DNA from 2 places in the Clostridium sp. CM038 genome. Region 2 is predicted to be linked to the other one. Evidence: a T-box and tRNA genes for the amino acid it is inferred to sense, from the RefSeq annotation. Region 2 holds a T-box; the other holds one or more tRNA genes.

Region 1 (10,613 bases), 1.8 Mb from region 2:
GTAAAGTTTTTTTCCAGTTTTATCAACAGAATAATTGTAATAAACCCCTGGTGATCTAACCAATTGACTTACTATAACTCTTTCTGCTCCATTTATAACAAATGTTCCTTGTGGTGTCATCAGTGGGAAGTCTCCCATAAAGACTTCTTGTTCCTTAATTTCACCTGTTTCATTATTACGCAATCTAACCTTAACTTTTAACGGTGCTGCGTAAGTTGTATCTCTTTCCTTACATTGTTCTTCAGTATACTTAATGTTATCTGTATCAAGTTTGTATCCTACAAACTCTAGAACAAGATTCCCAGTATAGTCTTGAATAGGATTTATATCGTCAAAAACCTCTTGAAGTCCTTCTTTTAAAAACCAATTATAAGAGTCTAACTGTATCTCAATTAAATTTGGCATATCAGTTACTTCACCTATTTTTGAAAAACTCATTCTTGTTCTTTTACCTAATTGGACAGGATGTACCATCAGCTTTCACCCCTTGTATAAACTAAAATAACCAAAAACACACTTTCCCCTAGGACCTTATGCTTTTGGATTCACATATTTATTATGTTATTATAACCATTTTTGTTAATTCAATTCACATTAACCAGTAATTTCTTTTTTTAACGTTAAACTACTAGCTTTAATGCATTACGCTATATTATCATAAGTATAATTCTATGTCAACATAACATTTTAAAAAAGGGCACTCTTATCTAAAAGTACCCTGTTTATGATAAAATTATTTTATTTCTGCTGCGCCGCCAACTTCTTCTATTTTAGCTTTTAATGCTTCTGCATCTTCTTTGCTTATAGCTTCTTTAATTGCCTTAGGTGCTCCATCAACTATATCTTTAGCTTCTTTTAATCCTAATCCAGTTATTTCTCTAACAACTTTAATAACTTTAATTTTGCTAGCGCCTGCACTAGTTAAAATTACGTCAAATTCAGTTTTTTCTTCAACAGCTGCTGTAGCAACTCCTGCAACTGCAACTGGTGCAGAAGCACTCACTCCAAATTCTGTTTCACACTCTTTTACTAATTCATTTAATTCTAAAACACTCATATCTTTTATAGCTTGAATAATTTCTTCTCTTGTCATTATAAATGCACCTCCGAATTTTTTTCATATAAATATTGTTTTGTACTTACCTTTTAAAAAAGGCATGATTTGAATCAATTAAAAATCGCTATGTAGTTCAGCTTAATATTTGAAATATTATTGAGCTGATTCCTTTTGCTCTTTAACTGAATTCAATAGGTATGCAAGATTTGATAATGGAGCTTTGAAGCTTCCAAGTAATTTTGCAATAAGAACATTTCTTGGTGGTATTGATGCAAGAGCATTAACCTCGGCACCATCGAATATTTTACCTTGAATTATGCCTGCTTTAAGCTCTAATTTTTTATGAGTTTTTGCAAATTCATTTAAAACTCTAGCTGCAACAGTTGCATCTTCATATCCAAATGCCATTGAAATAGATCCTTGTAGGTGAGTTTCTATACCTTCAATTCCTAATTCCCTAGCCGCTAGAATAACTAAAGTGTTTTTATAAACTTTATATTCTACCCCAACTTCTCTAAGGTTTTTTCTTAGTTGCGTATCTTCTTCTACATTTAGACCTTGATATTGACTAAATACTACACCTTGAGCTTTTGCTAATTTTTCTTTTATTTCTGCTACTTTTGCTTCTTTTACTTGTCTATTATTGCTTAACACTATATATCCACCTCCTAACAGTTTTTAACTGCTTTATAAAAAATTAAAATCTCTCCGTAGACACGAAGAGACCTAATATATGTATACAAGTATACTTATAGGAATCCTCGGTAGGCATGTTGTCTTTTACGCTTTCGCACCTACTATCTACGGAATATCATTTATTTCACTCTGGAAATTGTATCATGTTTAACCCTATTTGTCAATACTAGTCTAATACTTTAGCTTGATTGACTTTTATTCCAGGTCCCATAGTGCTTGAAACTGATACTGATTTTAAGTATTGTCCTTTAGCTGCTGATGGTTTAGCTTTAACTACTGCTTCCATTAAAGCATGAAAGTTTGCAACTAATTTGTCAGCACCAAAAGATTTTTTTCCAAGCGGTACATGAATTATAGAAGTTTTATCAACTCTATACTCAACTTTACCAGCTTTTATTTCATTTATTGCTCTAGCAACATCAAATGTAACTGTTCCTGACTTTGGATTTGGCATTAATCCCTTAGGTCCAAGTACTCTACCTAATTTACCAACAACACCCATCATATCTGGAGTAGCAACAACTATATCAAATTCAAACCAATTTTCTTTTTGTATTTTTTCAACTAATTCATCAGTTCCAACGAAGTCTGCTCCTGCAAGTTCCGCTTCTTTAGCTTTCTCGCCTTTAGCAAAAACTAAAACTTTAACTGTTTTACCTGTTCCATGAGGAAGTACTACTGCACCTCTAACTTGTTGGTCTGCATGTCTTGGATCAACACCAAGGCTTACAGCGAGTTCTATAGTTTCATCGAACTTAGCTTTAGATGTTTTCACCACAAGTTCCATAGCTTCTGTTGGTGTATATAGAGCATTTTTATCTATAAGCTTAGCGCTTTCTATGTAATTTTTTCCCATAATAGTATCCTCCTTCGTGGTAATAACGGTTTTTACCTCCCACGTAATTAATTTAAAATTATTCTTCTACAACTATTCCCATACTTCTTGCTGTTCCAGCTATCATACTCATTGCAGATTCAATTGATGCTGCATTTAAATCTGGCATCTTAAGTTCTGCTATTTCTCTTACTTTAGCTTTAGAAACTGTAGCAATTTTGGTTTTGTTTGGAACACCAGAACCGCTTTCTAATCCAACTGCTTTCTTTAACAATATTGCTGCTGGTGGAGTTTTCAGTATGAAACTAAAAGATCTATCTTGATATACTGTTATTACTACTGGTATTATCATACCTGCTTGATCCGAAGTTTTCGCGTTGAATTCTTTACAGAATCCCATGATATTAACTCCGTGTTGTCCAAGTGCTGGTCCAACTGGTGGTGCCGGGGTAGCTTTTCCTGCAGGAAGTTGAAGTTTTATCATCCCTGTTATTTTCTTAGCCATGAATTTATACCTCCTATATTGTGGTAAACGGATTAAAAATCCTCCCACTTACTAAAACTTTCGTTTTATTAAGTATCTAGTCTAGTTTTTGTATTTGATTGAATTCTAGTTCAACAGGAGTTTCCCTGCCAAACATATTTATAAGTGCTTTAATTTTTTGCTTTTCCAAATGAATTTCTTGTATTAAAGCAACAAATCCTTCTAATGGTCCAAATGTCACCTGAATATTCTCACCTATTTCGTAGTCAACAACTATAGTTTTTTCTGCTATACCCATAGTTCTAACTTCATCTTCAGTAAGAGCTACCGGTTTAGAACCCGGTCCTACGAACCCAGTTACACCTCTGGTATTTCTAACTATATACCAAGATTCATCTGTCATAAGCATTTTAACCATAACATAACCTGGAAACACCTTTTTTAAAGTTATTTTCTTTTTTCCATCCTTTACTTCAACTACTTCTTCCATAGGTACTTGAATGTCATGTACATATTCTTCAAGATTTCTATTTTCGATCGCTTTTTCTAGGTTGACTTTAACTTTATTTTCATAACCAGAATATGTATGTACAACATACCATTTAGCTTTATCTGCCATAGCTCAAGGGGTGGAGTATTCCGTCCCCCTACCTCCTTCCTTTACCTTATTTAAAGATTAGTTTATAGAGGTTCTTAAAACCATAATCCAACAAACCTATTAAAATCACAAAAATAAAACAAAAACTTGTCACTGCAAAAGTTGCCTTTTTAACATCTTGTTTTGAAGGCCAAGTTATTCTTTTCGCCTCTGCCTTAAGTTCATTGAAAAACTTCACTATACCTTTTTGGTTTGATTTTTCCTTTACTTTAACATTCCCAGTAACAGCCATTTTATTCACATCCCTACTGTTTTGTGTTTAATGCTGTATTATTTTGTTTCTTTATGAAGTGTATGTTTGTGGCAGAACTTACAGTATTTCTTCATTTCTATTCTGTCTGGGTTATTTTTTTTGTTTTTCATTGTATTGTAATTTCTCTGTTTGCAATCAGTACAAGCTAAAGTTACTTTTACTCTCACAATCTACACCTCCCGGTTTTCCATCTATTTAAGAAAGCTCATACTTATTAAGCGCTAAGCTATCTTTAGCATTTTTGTTATACTTAAATAAGTTATCACAATTTAATACATATGTCAATGAATTAGTTCAAGGTGTTTTTTTATTAAACAATTTTCTTTCTTCTAATTCATAATGCATTTTTTTGTTTGTATTATTTAACTATTGAAGTAACAACTCCTGAACCTACTGTTCTTCCACCTTCTCTGATTGCGAATCTTAATCCCTCATCCATTGCTACTTGAGTGATTAGTTCAACATTCATGTCTATGTGATCTCCTGGCATTACCATTTCCATTCCGTCTGGTAATTTTATTGATCCAGTTACATCAGTTGTTCTGAAATAAAATTGTGGTCTATATCCGTCGAAGAATGGAGTATGTCTTCCGCCTTCTTCTTTTTTAAGTACATATACTTGACCTACAAATTTATCATGTGGATGTATTGAACCTGGCTTAGAAAGTACTTGACCTCTTTGAATATCTGTTCTTTGTACTCCTCTTAGTAATGCTCCGATGTTGTCTCCGGCCATTGCTTGATCTAAAAGTTTTCTGAACATTTCAACTCCTGTACATACAACTTTTCTTTTATCTTCGCTAAGTCCTACGATTTCTACTTCTTCTCCAACCTTAAGTATCCCAGCTTCAACTCTTCCTGTAGCAACTGTTCCTCTACCTGTGATTGTGAATACATCTTCTACTGGCATTAAGAATGCTTTATCTGTTGCTCTCGTTGGTGTTGGAATGTAGCTATCTACTGCTTCCATTAATTCAGCTATGCATTTTGATGCTTCTTCATCAGTTGGATTTTCTAATGCTTTTAATGCTGATCCTGTTACTACTGGAATGTCGTCACCAGGGAAGTCATACTCACTTAATAATTCTCTTACTTCCATTTCAACAAGTTCTAATAATTCTGGATCATCTACCATATCTGCTTTGTTTAAGAATACTACTATATATCCTACTCCAACTCTGCTTGCTAATAGTATATGCTCTCTTGTTTGAGGCATTGGGCCATCTGCTGCACTAACAACTAGAATTGCTCCATCCATTTGTGCTGCGCCTGTGATCATGTTCTTTACATAATCTGCATGTCCTGGGCAATCAACATGTGCATAATGTCTATTATCTGTTTCATACTCAACATGTGATGTATTTATTGTAATTCCTCTTTCTCTTTCCTCAGGTGCTTTGTCAATTTGGTCAAACCTAGATACTTCTGCTAAACCTTTAGTTGCGAGTACTGCTGTTATTGCAGCTGTTAATGTTGTCTTGCCGTGATCTACGTGCCCTATTGTTCCAATGTTTACGTGTGGTTTGCTTCTTTCAAACTTTGCCTTTGCCATTTTGTATTCCTCCTCAATATAAATAATTACACTTTTGTGCAAGTAAACTCATCCTAGTGTATTGTACGGATTTAATAGTTATGGAGCCCATAACCGGAATTGAACCGGTGACCTCCACCTTACCAAGGTGACGCTCTGCCGACTGAGCTATATGGGCATTAAATTTTGGAGCGGGAAACGGGTATCGAACCCGCGACACCCAGCTTGGGAAGCTGGTGCTCTACCACTGAGCTACTCCCGCCGACGTACAACTTAAAGCTATACACCAATTATTGATTATACTACTGTTTATTTTTTTGTCAATGTATTTTCACCTTTTGCTTAGACATTTTTCTAATTTTCTTTTTACTCTTTGTAGCGCATTATCAATAGACTTTGCATGCCTATCTAAATCACAAGCAATCTCTTGATAAGATTTACCATCTAAGTATGACATCAACACTTCCATCTCTAGTTCTGAAAGAACTTCCCCAATTTCATTTTGAATGCTTATTACTTCTTCACGGCTTATAACTAGCTCTTCGGGATCAGTAATTTTAGCACCTGATAACACATCCAATAATGTTCTGTCTGATTCCTCGTCATATATTGGCTTATTTAAAGATATATATGTATTAAGGGGAATGTGTTTTTGGCGAGTAGCTGTTTTTATTGCTGTAATTATCTGTCTTGTAACACAAATTTCTGCGAAAGCCCTAAAAGAAGATAATCTATCTGCCTTAAAATCTCTAATGGCCTTATAGAGACCTATCATTCCTTCTTGATAAATATCTTCTTTATCAGCCCCAATCAAAAAATACGACTTAGCCTTGGCTTTAATAAAATTCCTGTATTTATTAATTAAATATTCTTGTGCTCTAACATTTCCATTTTGTGCTTCAATGACTACTTCTTCATCCAATCTTTCTTCAAAGCATGAAGTATCCATACTAGCTCTAATGATTTTTTCCAACAAATATCCCCTCCACACCAAACATGTGTCATATAGATGATTATACCTTAGTGCAATTTCTATAGTCAAGAAAATTCAATGGCTCCTGCGTATTTTTTCAAGTTTTTTTAATGTTTTTTCATCTATTCTCTCTTCTAACCAATTTCTTTTTCCTAAATGCCTTTTTTCGATATTTATTTGAATCTCTTTTTGTGTACTAATTACTTCGTGATAAAATTCAATGGAAGACATTCGAGTGGCCCCTCTTTGAAAGGTAACTTGCTGCTCTAGCGAGTCTGACGTGACAACGCAGACTTCGGATTTTCGTCCTATATTATTGACCATTCTCTCAATATAATCATCTGCCGTTTCGCCCTCTTTTGTAAAAATCACAACTAAATTTCCTTGTCTTTCTTTTTTTTGAAGGCTACCTTTAACCATTTGTGCATCAAAAACTATAAATATTTTATACCCTTTAAATCCCGAGTGATTTTGAAGAGTGTCAATAAGCTGCAGGCGTGAAGATTCGTAACTAAAATCTTTAATCTTTTTAAGATTTGGCCAGCTATTTATAACATTATACCCATCAACAAAAACTGTTTTCACTTTTTACCTCATTTAATCTTTTGCTTCATAATTTCATACATTATTATACCACCTGCAACCGATGCATTTAAAGATGTTATTTTCCCTGCCATGGGTATTTTTACTAGAACATCACATTTTTCTTTTGTAAGTTTAGAAATGCCTCTACCCTCACTTCCAATAACAAGGGCTACCGCACCAGTTAAATCAGTATTAAAAACATAATTTTCGGCATCCATATCCGCACCATAAACCCATACTCCGAGCCCTTTTATTTCTTCAATAGTTGCATTTATATTAGTTACTTTTACTATTTTCATATGTTCAATTGCACCAGCTGATGTTTTATACACTGTTGGTGTAACTCCCACATTTTTTCTCTTAGGTATAATTATTCCGTGAGCTCCGCATACCTCTGCAGTTCTTATGATAGACCCAAAGTTATGTGGATCTTCAATTTCATCTAGTATAATTATAAAAGGCTTTTCTCCTCTTTCTCGCGCATATTCAAATATGTCATTTAATTGAAAATATTTGTAAGGTGTTACTATAGCAATAACTCCTTGATGTGATGAAGTTTGTGATATTTCATCTAGTTTTCTTCTATCTACTTCTTTCGTAACAATTCCTTTTTCTTTGGCTAATGCTAGTACCACGCTTATAGATCCTACCATATCACCTTTGGCAATAAGAATGTACTCTATGGTTCTATCTGATTTTAGCGCTTCTATAACTGTATTTCTTCCTTCAACTAAATCCTCTCTAATGATTTTAGTCTCAACTTCTTTATTAACATTGCTATTCTTAGGGCTTATTTCAGTTCTTTCCCTAGCAAATTTTTTGTTTTCTGGTGCATTCTCTTCACTTTGTTTGTTTCTTTTATTACCTACTCTGCCTTTATCTTCTCTACTTTCTTTTGTACCCTGCTCGTCACCTCTAAATCTTCTGGAAGACGCTCCACCTTTATCATATTTACTACTTGAAAACCCTCTACTTTCTTTCGCACCTTTTTCGCTCGTCCTAACCCTTTTAGACCCTGTTCCAGTTTTCTCTTCCCTACTACTTCCAAATCCACTATTTCCTTGATATTTTTTATTATCGCTCATTTCAAATACCTCTCTCTTTATCTATTTAACTTCATATTCTTTTCTTATTTCCATCATTTTTCCACAACTCATACCGCCTTCAGGGCATGGTCCACTAACACAACTTGGCCCTGCATATTTAAAAAGTACAGGTGCTACAATCCTCGCTTGCATCAGCATTGTTTTTGCCATTTGACGTATTTCCCATTGAGCTCTAGTACAACATCTCTGATTAAAGAAATGAATTAATTCTCTAGCATTCATAGTAACTATCATTTTAGTTTCACAAGCATTTGGAAATACATATCTCGCATCTTCGATAGCCTTTTTCTCAGCTTTGCCCTTAATAATTGTATATTGTTTTTTCTCAATTTCTTCAGTATTTATTAATTTTTCATCCTTTAAATATTCTTTTAAAAGATTAGCCAATTCATTTCTACACAATATCTCTACTAACTGATTATACTCCTCTTGAATGCGCTTCATAGATTCTATGAATATTATTTTTGCTTCTTCATCTTTTTCAATATTGGGAGGAATTATATATTCAAATTGTTCAAGCTTTACATATCTCTGACTCTGTTGAGAATATGATGCCACCCTATGTCTCACTAATTGATGGGTCAAACTTCTAGATATGCCCTCAATTGCAAAAGTAAAGCTCACATGTTCTATTGGCGAATGATGGCCATAAGTCATTAACATATCTAACAACTTTTGTGTTTTTTGTTCATTCAAATCTTCTAGTATTTCATCAACCCCAACTTGACTATAACAAAGTTTAGCTGCCGCTGCTATAATTTTTTCTGGATTAGGCGTATGTTCAATTAATTTAACCTTAAGCACAATTACTCAGCCCCCAAATCGTGGTTTATAATCTTCTCGAAAATATAGTTTAGTCTTTCATTCTTTTCACTTAAATATAGAAATCCCACTAAAGCTTCAAACCCCGTAGCCCATTTATATTCATTTAAATCTCCATTTTTAGGTGTTGTGCCACTTTTAGAGTTTCTAGCTCTTTTAAATATACTGAGCTCTTCTTCATTTAAATTTTCTATAAAGAATTTCATATACTCACTTTGTGCATGTGCTTTTACATGTTCAACTGTTTTAATATGAATTTTATGAACATTCATATTTCTATTTTTTTCCACAAGATAGGTTCTAATAAATACCTCATAAACTGCATCTCCAACTAATGCAAGCACTAGTGGATTTATCTGTTTAACTTGTTCTACTGTAAATTTACCCTTTAGCATATTAAATTCCATGCTTATTCTCCTTTTTAATTATTAGACATTTCTATGATAAAAGGTAGTAGCCATTGTATGGTGGCTTATAACACGGCTACTACTTTTTATCGTTATAGGTATTTCTATATCAATGTACTTACTAAGGTCCTGCCCATCTTTACCGCTTATATCTTTTATCCTTGAATTTATTATTTACATGATACACATTTAAAATAAAAAACATCAAAAAAATAATAAAGCTCACCCTGTTTTAGGGCGAGCTTTATCACGGTACCACCTAAATTTGTACTCATTTTTTAACGGTTATGCTACCGGTAGTTTTGCTACAGCTCCGAAACGGGTTAAAAACTTTGAAAGTCTCTCAACCTACTATTTAATTTAGATTTAATATTTTTTATAGTTATTAATCAATATACACATTAAATATGCTACTGTCAATAGTAAAACCATCATCTAAGTTGTCACTAATGGCTTATAACATATTCGTTTATAAATGTTCTAGACCCATCATTAATAAGTACAATAGCACCGTTTTTACTTATAAAAAAGTTACTCACACAATATGACTAACTTTTTACCAAAGAATCCTTATTTTTAGCAAAAATCATTCTACCTGCTGCCGTCTGAAGTACTGATGTTACAATAACAACTATATTTTCACCAATATATCGTCTTCCACCTTCAACAACAATCATTGTGCCATCATCTAAATAAGCTATCCCTTGGCCCGATTCTTTTCCATCTTTCATCACTTGAATTTTCATTTCTTCCCCTGGTAGAACTACTGGCTTTACTGCATTTGCAAGTTCATTAATATTTAAAACTGGAACTCCTTGGAATTCAGCTACCTTGTTAAGATTAAAATCGTTAGTAATTACTTTACCATTCAAAACTTGAGCTAACTTAAGAAGTTTGCTATCTACTTCTGCAATATTGGGAAAGTCTTTCTCCCAAATTTCAACTTCTATATTTAATTCCTTTTGAATTTTGTTTAGTATATCTAATCCTCTTCTGCCTCTATTCCTTTTAAGCCCATCTGATGAATCAGCTATATGCCTAAGCTCCTCCAATACGAAAGTTGGTATTACTAGTGGCCCTTCAACAAAACCCGTTTGACAAATATCAAATATTCTACCATCAATTATTACTGATGTATCTAGCACCTTAGGATTTTCATTAGTAAATCCTTTGATTTTCTTATCTTTGAATCCATCTTTCCTTTTA
Region 2 (10,613 bases):
TCTGTTGAAAACTCTAAAATCCTACCACCCTGCTCTGGGACTATAATTACCTTTATTATTCCGTTTTCAAGTATTATCTCTTGTGTGTTTTTACACTTTACTATTGAATAATTTAGCATACTCAAAACCCTTCCGTTTTAGGGGAATAACCCCAAACTTGTATCTATTTCTACTCCATAATGGTCTGACACCACGAAGTCGTTTTTGCCATTAAATATTACTTTAGAATATTTAACATCTACACATTTATTTGTTAAAATTAGATCCAGCCTTAAATCATTTTTATTTAAATCCCATCCATCTATTTTACCTTTTACAGTTATACCACAATCTTTTTCCTTAGAGAGGGTATAAGTATCCTTTATTCCTTTTTTCATTAAATAATCATAGCCTTCATTTGATGCAAAAGCGTTATTATTAAAATCTCCCATAAAGAATGTTAATCTGTCATTTTTCATATTATTAAGTAACTTATCTACTTGATGACTGAACGGTTCTTCTTCATCTTGCCACCAGCCTAAATGACAAGAGTAGAAATCTATAATTTCGTTATTTATTCTAATTGAAGCTTTTACGACCTTTCTAGTTTTCCAAAAATCCAAGTCCTTGCTGTTGCTTATGAAAAATGAGTAAGAATCTTCTTCTATTATTTTATGTTTAGTTATAATACTTACCCCTTCTTCATATATTCCATAACCTATATGAGAAAAATCCCACAGCATTGAGTATTCTTTGCATCCTAAGTTCTCTAATTCTTTTAATAAAACTAAAGCAAAATTATCTTGTTTTATGTTATTAAAGGCTATATTTTCCTTTATAGATTGATTTACTTCTTGCAGGGCAATTACATCAAAATTTTTTTCTTTTATAGTATTTGCAATAATGCTCATCTTTTCTTTTGGGCTTTCTTCCATCCAAGAATGACAATTTAAAGTTAATAATTTCATTTTAGACTCCTAATATATCTATAATATCCGATTTTAAAACATCTGCCTTTGGTCCATATATAGCCTGTATCCCTTTACCTTTAATTATTAAGGCTAAAGCCTTATTTTTTTTCCATTCATTTTCTTCGGCAACTAATAAATTATCTTTTACTGTTACACGAAGACGGGTCATACATGCGTCCACATCTACAATATTTTCGTTCCCTCCAAGTAATTCAATAATGGTTGCGGCTTGACTTCCTTTTTTACTAGCCTCAACTTTTTGATTTACAGTAGAATCAATTGAATTTTCCTCCATATCAATTTCATTTCCGTTACGGCCTGGAGTTGCTATATTAAATTTCTTGATCATAAATTTAGATACAACATAATTTATGCAGAAAAATACGACGGTCACCAGTACATATCTTATAAGATCACCTATAATCCCTGCTTTTACAATCATCGGTATACGTGCTACAAGCTCTATAACACCAAAACTGTGAACTCGCAGATTAAATATGTCCGCGCACATAAATGCAAAGCCTTGCATAACTGCATAAGTACCATATAATATTGGTGAAACAAACATAAACATGAATTCTAATGGTTCAGTAACACCTGTTAAGAAAACTGCAATGGCTGCTGAAAAAAATACTGATTTATATTTTGATCGTTTTTCATTTGGTACACTTTTATACATAGCAAGTGCAACACCCATTAAGGAGCCAGCTCCGCCAATCATTTGGCCAACTTTAAAACGTGCTGGATGAATTGTTGCAAGTAAGTTATTATATGCACTCATATCTCCAGCGGCTTTTAAGTTACCTAAGTCAGTAACCCATGCAAGCCAAAGCGGATCTTGTCCAAGTATAAGACTACCTGCATTAGCTCCAGTTAATACTTTATATGCTCCACCAAGATCTGTATAATTTATTGGTATTGTAATCATATGATGAAGTCCAAAAGGTAGTAATAGACGCTCAAGCGTACCATATATAAAGGGTGAAATAAATGGTGCAGTATTTTGTGATGTTGCAATCCATTTGCCAAATCCATTTATAACTGATTGAGCAAATGGCCAAACTATTACAAATAAAAGTGCAACAACGCTGGAGCCTGCGATAACAACGAATGGTACAAATCGTTTACCATTAAAGAATGCAAGTGCATTTGGTAATTTATTATAGTTATAATACTTATTAAATAAAACTGCTCCAAGAAAACCTGATATAATACCAACAAATACTCCCATATTCAATGCTGGGGATCCAAGAACAGAAATAAAGTAATCTTTAACCAAAAGGTGCTGACCTGTTAAGGAAGTTACTGTTGCATGAGCATCCGTGAGCATCTCATTGGTAATATTAAATACATTACCAGTAATTTTATTTATTAAAATATATGCAATGAGTGCTGCAAATGCTCCACCAGCACGCTCTTTAGCCCAAGAACCACCGATAGCTACAGCAAATAATAGCCCTAAATTAACTATTAGCCCCCATCCTATACCTCCCACAACTTGCGATAACGTTTGCACAAATGAAGAATTAGGTGCTGCTATTCCTATAACTGATCCTAATGAAATCATTAGTCCACCTGCTGGCATAACTGCGACCACCACTAATAATGCCTTACCAAATTTTTGCCAAAAATCGAATGAAATTATTTTTGATTTGTTCTTAACCATAGTCCAATTACCTCCAATATTGATTTAATGAATATGTATTTATAAAAATTTCAATACGCAATTGTATTTTTATATTAAACATGTGCAAACGTTTGCGTTCTTTATTAAAGTATATTTCATAGTGAAAATATTGTCAATGAAATATTAAAATAAATTTCTAAATAAAATTGTACCCATGTTTGAACTGTACACCATGTTTCATCCAATAAATATTTTTCAATCAAGTCATTTGCAAGAATGTTGTTGAAATTTTAGGATATAATATATAAATAATCACTTATATGTGGAATAGACATATTATAATAATTAGAACACATATTGACAATTGGAATAGGTTGGAATACAATAGTTTTAAATTAAAAACTGTGAAGAGGAAAAGTAAATAGTATACTGTTCAAAGAGAGAGAAACTCACCGGCTGAAAAGTTTCTTGAATAAGTAATATTGAAAACCACCTCTGAGTTGATTACTGAACTTAAGTAGGTAATTCCGCAAACCGGCGTTAGTGGTATTGAGTGACAGAGGTGAGTTTAAACTAAGCCTTCTGTAATTTGGGTGGAATCGCGATAAAACTCGTCCCTTATTTTGGGACGGGTTTATTATTTTTTGAAGGAGGAATATTTATGTTAAAGGTTGTAATAAAAGATGGAAGTGTAATAAATTCTAATGAAGAAGAAGGAAAAAGGGCGCTTAGACACACCACATCCCATATACTCGCTCAGGCAGTAAAGAGATTGTATCCAAATGCTAAATTGGCTATAGGTCCTGCAATAGATAATGGGTTTTATTATGACTTTGATGTGGAAGAACCCTTTACTATGGCTATACTTGAGAAAATTGAAGAAGAAATGAGAAAAATAGTTAAGGAAGATTTAAGACTCGAGAGATCAGTTATTTCTCGAGAAGAAGCTTTAAAACTTATGAAAGATAAGGATGAGATTTATAAAATAGAACTTATTAATGATTTGCCAGAGGATGAAGAACTAGTTTTCTTTAAGCAAGGAGATTTTATAGAACTCTGTGCAGGACCTCATGTACTATCAACTTCAAAGGTAAAAGCCTTTAAGCTATTATCAGTTGCAGGAGCTTACTGGAGAGGCAGCGAAAAAAATAAAATGCTTCAAAGAATATATGGAACGGCATTTGCAAGGAAAAGTGAACTTGATGAATATTTGAATATGCTTGAAGAAGCGAAGAAAAGGGATCATAGAAAACTTGGGAAAGAGCTAAAATTATTTGCTTTAATGGATGAGGGACCAGGATTTCCATTCTTTCTCCCTAATGGTGTAGTTTTAAAAAACAAATTAATTGAGTACTGGAGAGAAATTCATAAGAAGGCAGGTTATGTTGAGATAGAAACTCCTATGGTGTTAAACAAAGAACTTTGGGAAACATCTGGGCATTGGTCTCACTATAAAGAGAACATGTATACAGTCAATATAGATGAAGAAGAATTCGCTATAAAACCAATGAACTGCCCGGGAGGAATGCTTGTATATAAATCAGAAACTCACTCTTACAGGGATCTACCAATAAGAGCGGGAGAACTAGGTAAAGTGCACAGACATGAACTATCTGGAGCTTTGCACGGACTTATGAGAGTTAGAGCATTTACACAGGATGATGCTCACATATTCATGTTGTCAGAGCAGATAAAAGAAGAAATAAAGGGTGTAGTTAAACTTATAAATGAGGTTTATGGAAGGTTAGGGTTTAAATATAGAGTAGAGCTTTCAACAAGACCTGAAAATTCTATGGGAAGTGATGAAGAGTGGCAATTAGCAGAAAGCTCACTTCAGGGCGCTCTCACGGAAATGAACATGGATTTTAAGATAAATGAAGGAGACGGGGCATTCTACGGACCTAAAATTGACTTTCACTTGCAAGATAGCATAGGACGGGAATGGCAATGTGGAACTATACAACTAGATTTACAGCTACCACAAAGATTTGACCTTCAATATATTGGCAGTGATGGAGAAAAGCACAGACCAATTGTTATACACAGAGTAATTTTTGGTAGTATAGAAAGATTTATTGGCATTTTGATAGAACATTTTGCAGGCAAGTTCCCAACATGGATATCACCTGTACAAGTTAAAGTACTGCCTATATCGGAGCAGTATAATGATTATGCAAAAGATGTAGTAAATAAACTGGAAGAAAATAATATCAGAGTTAGTTTAGATGGTAGAGCAGAAAAAATAGGATATAAAATTAGAGATGCTCGAAACGAGAGGTTGCCATATATTATTGTTATTGGTGAAAAAGAAGAAAACTCAGCGAGTATATCCCTTAGAAGTAGAAAGAATGGTGATGAGGGCAATTGCTTACTTGAGGACTTTATTTCAAGAATCATACAGGAAATCGATAGTAAAAGGCTAGATGATTAATTGTAAAAAACATGAAATTTAATTATACCATTTCGGTTATTTTTAAAATAAAAAACATTCTATTCAATATAATAAGGCTACATTCCTTTAAGATAATTTAAAGGAGTGTAGCCTTATTAGTGATTTGCTGTTCCATGACTGCAGTTTCATTGATAGGTAAAAGATATCGAAGGGATAAATGTACCTGGTACTTTAAAAACCTCACTTAACTTATTTTCTTTCAGGTTATAACAATACAAGCTGTTAGGATAAGTTGTTAGCCCCATGAAGTTTGCTTCATGCGCCCCACTGGGAACTGCAACAAAGTAAATACTTTTCTCATTAGAGCTGAGACAGGCTATATATGGTTGAGAAATTTCAATAATCTTATTTGTTTTTTTTAGCTGTTCTTGAGTTAGTAAGCTACTTACTTTATTTCCATTTACAACTAACTTATAAAATCCTCTTTCAGTGTTTTTTACGCCTGCTCCTCCTAAAATTATAAAGTTGCCTGATTTTGATAAAGAAATTGAATCTAATCTCACAGCATTTATCTTAGCCAACTCTTTTTTTTCACCGCCATTTGTATTCATTTCCATAATAGTGTACTTTATTTTCGAAGATTCATTTTGTTCCTCAAACCTCTTTGTTATAAATTCATTATAAGAAAATGTTAGTGCAATAATCTTATTTTTATATATATAAAAATCTTGTACAGCAATATCAGAACCAAATTCTAAAGTTTTCCCATATTTTTTATCAACATCTATTTTTGATATTTTGGGCACAGGAGAGTTTTTATCTCCACTTTTCGCAAAAATTATATTTCCCTTTTCATCACCAAAGTTTACGTTAAATTGACCTAAGGGATCATTAGTAATTTGATATGTTTCTTTGGTAGACATATTAAGCCTAAATACATCCCATGGGTTGGTTCCGATGGCGTCAGAATAAAGTAAGATATCTCCTTTAGTATTAACTTTACCGGTTACTACTACATCTCTATTGTTTAATATTTTTTGCTTTATTTGTGTCTTAGTATTTAGCATCCATAAATCGCTTTTATTTTGAGAATTGCAAACTGTTATAACTATCCATTCGCCTTTGCTTAAATTTAGTGAGTTCTTTGACAGTGTACTATTTGTTTTATGAAAGACAAACAGTGCACTCAAAGAAATGAAAATAACTAAAATTAATATCATGCACACAATGTGCTTTTTTTTAATACTGAGAATACTTTTAATTTTACTAAGTATCAAAATACAACACCTCAAGTCGCTATTTTATAGTAAATAGGGATAAGATAAATAGAATTGATAAAAAAGAGCGAATAATATATACGATAAATGGAGAGCAATGTTTTACTTTTACTATATATTATGAAGGGAATTGTGAAATAAGTCTTCTACTGTGACTGTTAAATTTAAAAAATCCTGCTAATAAAATAAATTAGCAGGATTTTTTCTAACATTTATTAATTTTCAGTTTTTAAATTTCTCATATATATTCTAAAAACAAGCTCTTCTAAAAAGTTGAACACACTTGTGGTTATCAAGTATATCCCCACTGCAATTGGAGCTGCTTTAGCAACAAATAAACCAGCTACTGCCATTATTATGATATTACTCTTGCTCATTGTAGCCTGGCCTTTAATTTCTAAAAAAGTTACATATGAAAGCAGGCTTGGGGTTAAGGATACAAGCATATATATCAGTGGAACGATAAAATAACTGTCTGAGATCTTAATACTAGACACCCAAGGTATAAGATATGTACCTACGCTCACAGGGATTTTATTAAATACACTCCACATAGTCATTAATATAGGCAGTTGGAGTAGTGTTACTAAGCACCCCATCATACTTTTTGCACTTTGGACAGATTGTTTTTTAACTTCTGCTTCAAGTTTTTCTTTGTTATCTTTATATTTTTCCTTAAGTTCTTTCATTTTTATAGCAAACCTTTGCTGCTGTTGCATGGATTTTTTTTGTTTGAAAGACATTGGTGAAAGTACTAATCTTACACTTATCGTAAGTAAAACTATTGCTAGGCCCCAATCCCCAGTGAAATTAAAAATTGAATTTAATAAACTACTTAAAAAATTAAAAATGATGTTCATATTTATCCTCCTTCGAATAATTTTGGCTAAAACATCATTTCAATTTTAAAACGATCTGTATATATCCACATACCATATTTCTCATAAATAATATAATCTTCTGGAAGTATTTTCTTTATAAATCCGAGCCACTGAATTAAAATATTTCTTGCAACATTTTCTTCAGTTTTATACTTAAGATTTTTATAGGAGTATACAGTATAAGAGACTATGCTAGCAAAACATATAACTAAAAACATTAACTGAATTAAATTTATTAAGTCATAATTCAACTTACACACCTCCTCACTTGCTATTTTTAAACATTATAACATATATTATGGACAATATTACATTTGTAAAAAACAATAGGATCTTTTCATGAATATTTCTATTTCCTGTAAGTCAATTTTGTCTTTGCCCCCAACCTCTTTGCAAAGTAATATATGATATTTCCAAAAAAACATTTATACAAGGGAAGGGGGATTTTTGTTGCATATGCAACATCAACTTGTCCAGTCTCTTTCCAATACTTATTGTCATAAAACTCATCCTCAGTTCCAGCATGGCTCATCCCACGAAAAATATTATAAACCAATAAATTCACAAATGTTGGAGAATATAACTTCCCACTATCAACGTCCTTGTAGAATTTCTCAGCAACTCTTTCGCATCTTTTAGTCACTTTTTGTGGAGGTTCATACTCTCCGTAACTATTCGATATAACTGGAAGTTCATATCCACGATTAAATCCCCAACACATAAATGTTTCTCTTAAGTATTTGGTACAGCTTTTAGCGCCATTTCCACCTGCAGTGGATACCGCGAGCATCTTCTTTCTGAAAAAGCTTGGTCTATGAGTTTTAAAAGCCAAATGATCTATAAAATTCTTCATCAATGCGCTCACATGATTGCTATAGCAAGGACTCGTAATAATTGTCGCATCATTTTCTTCAATTTTATCAATAAGTTTCTGCACTTCCAAGTGATGGGGGCAACTTTTATTTCCTCTAATAAAGCATGAACTACATCCGGCACAAAAGGGGAGTCCTATTTCTTTTAAATGTACCTCGTCAAAATCTATATTTCTATCTGAAAGTTCTTGCATATGTTTTTTTACTATTTCCACAAGTGCCCAGGTATTTCCTTTATGTGCACTCCCATTGATAATTAGTATTTTCAATTAAATCATCTCCTTCGGAGCTGAAAGATTAACGACTTCAGAAGGGGATTTATACTCCCACTTATATAAGTGGGAGACTTCCCTTCTGAAATGTCGTTAACATCACCACCTATCTAAAGGCTTATTTATAATAGTATATCTTGTGATTTTTTCCCACACAACCAAAAGTATGCTTCCAATTAGGTAGCATACAATATCTTTTATATCAAATGAAGTTCCGATAATTGTTGAAATCATTTTATTGTTTTCTAAATGTAGCAAATCTACAATATGATAATATTGACCCAATTCTACGGCTGAAGCAAAAAAGAATAGGTAAATAGGTAAAAACTTTATTGGTTTTTGTATAAACCCTCTTATGAAGGTGTACATTAAAATAACTACCAGAATATCTCCAATGTATGGTCGAATAATGGTGTCATTTATAAAAAGTGCAATAATTGTTTCAGTTATCAATAAAATAATAAAACTCAATATATACTTAATGTTTATTTTCATAAAGACCCTCTACTTTCACTCATTTACTTTAAAATAAACAGAAATACTTAAAGTGGTTTTACTCTAAGTCACTCCAATATTACGTTTATTCCTTGTTGCAAACGGCTTATATTTTCCATTATATTATATATATACAATGCAATTGAATCACCTTTATTATATCGTAAAGCAAACAAATTACCATCATTTTGAATTTATTTTAATTTTAACGACATTTCAGAAGTCAAGTCTCCCACTACTATAAGTGGGAGTTATATACATTAACAAAGAGAAAACTTCAGTGAGAGTATAAATATCCTTCTGAAGTCGTTAATATTGTAGCACCGCAGGTGATGATTTAATGTTATACTTGATGATATAAAAAAAATGGAAATAAAAATACATTTTTTAACCGTAATAACGGTAGGGGGGAAAACTATGAAAAAAAAATCTAATAACTTAATTATCAAACTAATTGTCGGTGTAGCACTAGGGTTAGGTATTGGTTTAGTATGTCCTAAAAGCTTAATGGTTGTAATTGTTACCATTAAATATATACTAGGACAAATAATCTTCTTTGCTGTACCACTTATCATCATTGGATTTATAGCACCATCTATCACTAAGCTAAAACAGAATGCTACAAAAATGTTAGGTATTGCTGTTTTTATAGCTTATGTATCCTCAATTGGTGCTGCAACTATGTCAGCAATCGCTGGATATGCAATTATACCAAGTCTTTCAATAACACCTGCTACTGAGGGATTAAAAGAGCTACCTGCATTAATCTTCAAACTTGATATACCTCAAATTATGCCAGTTATGAGTGCATTAGTATTCTCTATGGTTATTGGATTAGCTGCAACATGGACAAGCGCTAAAACAATTGAAACCGCTTTAGATGAATTTCAAAACATGGTTTTAGAAATTGTTACAAGAATAGTCATTCCTATTCTTCCTGTTTTCATAGCTTCAACATTTGCGACTCTTGCTTATGAGGGATCTGTCACAAAACAACTTCCTATTTTCTTAGGTGTCGTTTTAATAGCAATTGTTGGGCATATTATCTGGCTTACTGCTTTATACGGCATTGCTGGTATATACGCAGGTAAAAACCCTATGTCTGTTTTAAAACACTATAGTCCTGCATACTTAACAGCAGTTGGGACAATGTCTTCAGCTGCTACACTACCGGTTGCATTATCATGTGCAAAAAAATCAGATTCACTGAGACCGGATATGGTAGACTTTGGTATTCCTCTGTTTGCAAATATTCACCTTTGTGGTTCTGTTTTAACTGAAGTTTTTTTTGTTATGACTGTTTCACAAATTCTTTATGGAAAGCTTCCAAATCTTACATCTATGGTAGTATTCGTTATTCTACTTGGTATTTTCGCAATAGGTGCTCCTGGTGTTCCTGGAGGAACTGTTTTGGCTTCTTTAGGTCTTATCGTAAGCGTTTTAGGTTTCAATGAAACGGGTACTGCACTAATGATTACAATTTTTGCGTTGCAAGATAGCTTTGGTACTGCGTGTAATGTTACTGGGGATGGTGCGTTAACGCTGATGCTTACAGGATATGCAAATAAACATAAATTATAAATATATTAAAAGGCCAGGCACATCATGGAATTATTATCTATGATGTGCCTGGTTTTCTAATATGGTAGTTTTAATATCCATATAAGGACATTAATAGAAAATTGGAGAGGGAAACCTCTCCTTCTTTATTAGCAAAAATCTGATTGCTATTAGTGTTTTTTATTGGTAAAATATACCGAAGATAATAAAGAAACACTAGAAGTTGTTGCATGGATATATGGTAGTAATATTATTTGTAAAAAATATAGTAACCAGTGGATGTGCCA

The links. The T-box of region 2 lies ahead of thrS (threonine--tRNA ligase). A T-box ahead of a tRNA ligase gene usually reads a tRNA of that ligase, here a tRNA-Thr.
Region 1: it has a tRNA-Thr gene. The T-box ahead of thrS (threonine--tRNA ligase) is inferred to sense a tRNA for this amino acid. The anticodon was not compared.

The regions. Positions count from the first base shown of each region.
Region 1 is NZ_CM143651.1:3,750,530-3,761,142, forward strand. It holds gene rpoB (DNA-directed RNA polymerase subunit beta) at 1-474, opposite strand, end outside; gene rplL (50S ribosomal protein L7/L12) at 734-1,093, opposite strand; gene rplJ (50S ribosomal protein L10) at 1,211-1,711, opposite strand; ribosomal protein L10 leader region at 1,746-1,882, opposite strand; gene rplA (50S ribosomal protein L1) at 1,920-2,609, opposite strand; gene rplK (50S ribosomal protein L11) at 2,668-3,093, opposite strand; gene nusG (transcription termination/antitermination protein NusG) at 3,170-3,691, opposite strand; gene secE (preprotein translocase subunit SecE) at 3,738-3,962, opposite strand; gene rpmG (50S ribosomal protein L33) at 4,001-4,150, opposite strand; gene tuf (elongation factor Tu) at 4,342-5,535, opposite strand; tRNA gene ACWJKS_RS17270 (tRNA-Thr) at 5,617-5,692, opposite strand; tRNA gene ACWJKS_RS17275 (tRNA-Gly) at 5,702-5,776, opposite strand; gene sigH (RNA polymerase sporulation sigma factor SigH) at 5,846-6,463, opposite strand; gene ACWJKS_RS17285 (NYN domain-containing protein) at 6,563-7,072, opposite strand; gene rlmB (23S rRNA (guanosine(2251)-2'-O)-methyltransferase RlmB) at 7,081-7,866, opposite strand; gene thyX (FAD-dependent thymidylate synthase) at 8,179-8,985, opposite strand; gene ACWJKS_RS17300 (Mini-ribonuclease 3) at 8,985-9,407, opposite strand; gene ACWJKS_RS17305 (PIN/TRAM domain-containing protein) at 9,956-10,613, opposite strand, start outside.
Region 2 is NZ_CM143651.1:1,388,695-1,399,307, forward strand. It holds gene ACWJKS_RS06320 (DUF4380 domain-containing protein) at 1-119, opposite strand, end outside; gene ACWJKS_RS06325 (endonuclease/exonuclease/phosphatase family protein) at 138-947, opposite strand; gene ACWJKS_RS06330 (PTS transporter subunit IIBC) at 949-2,616, opposite strand; T-box leader at 2,973-3,199, shown strand; gene thrS (threonine--tRNA ligase) at 3,239-5,008, shown strand; gene ACWJKS_RS06340 (hypothetical protein) at 5,155-6,246, opposite strand; gene ACWJKS_RS06345 (YidC/Oxa1 family membrane protein insertase) at 6,462-7,106, opposite strand; gene ACWJKS_RS06350 (hypothetical protein) at 7,133-7,378, opposite strand; gene ACWJKS_RS06355 (NAD(P)H-dependent oxidoreductase) at 7,477-8,268, opposite strand; gene ACWJKS_RS06360 (ribosomal maturation YjgA family protein) at 8,371-8,766, opposite strand; gene ACWJKS_RS06365 (dicarboxylate/amino acid:cation symporter) at 9,184-10,347, shown strand.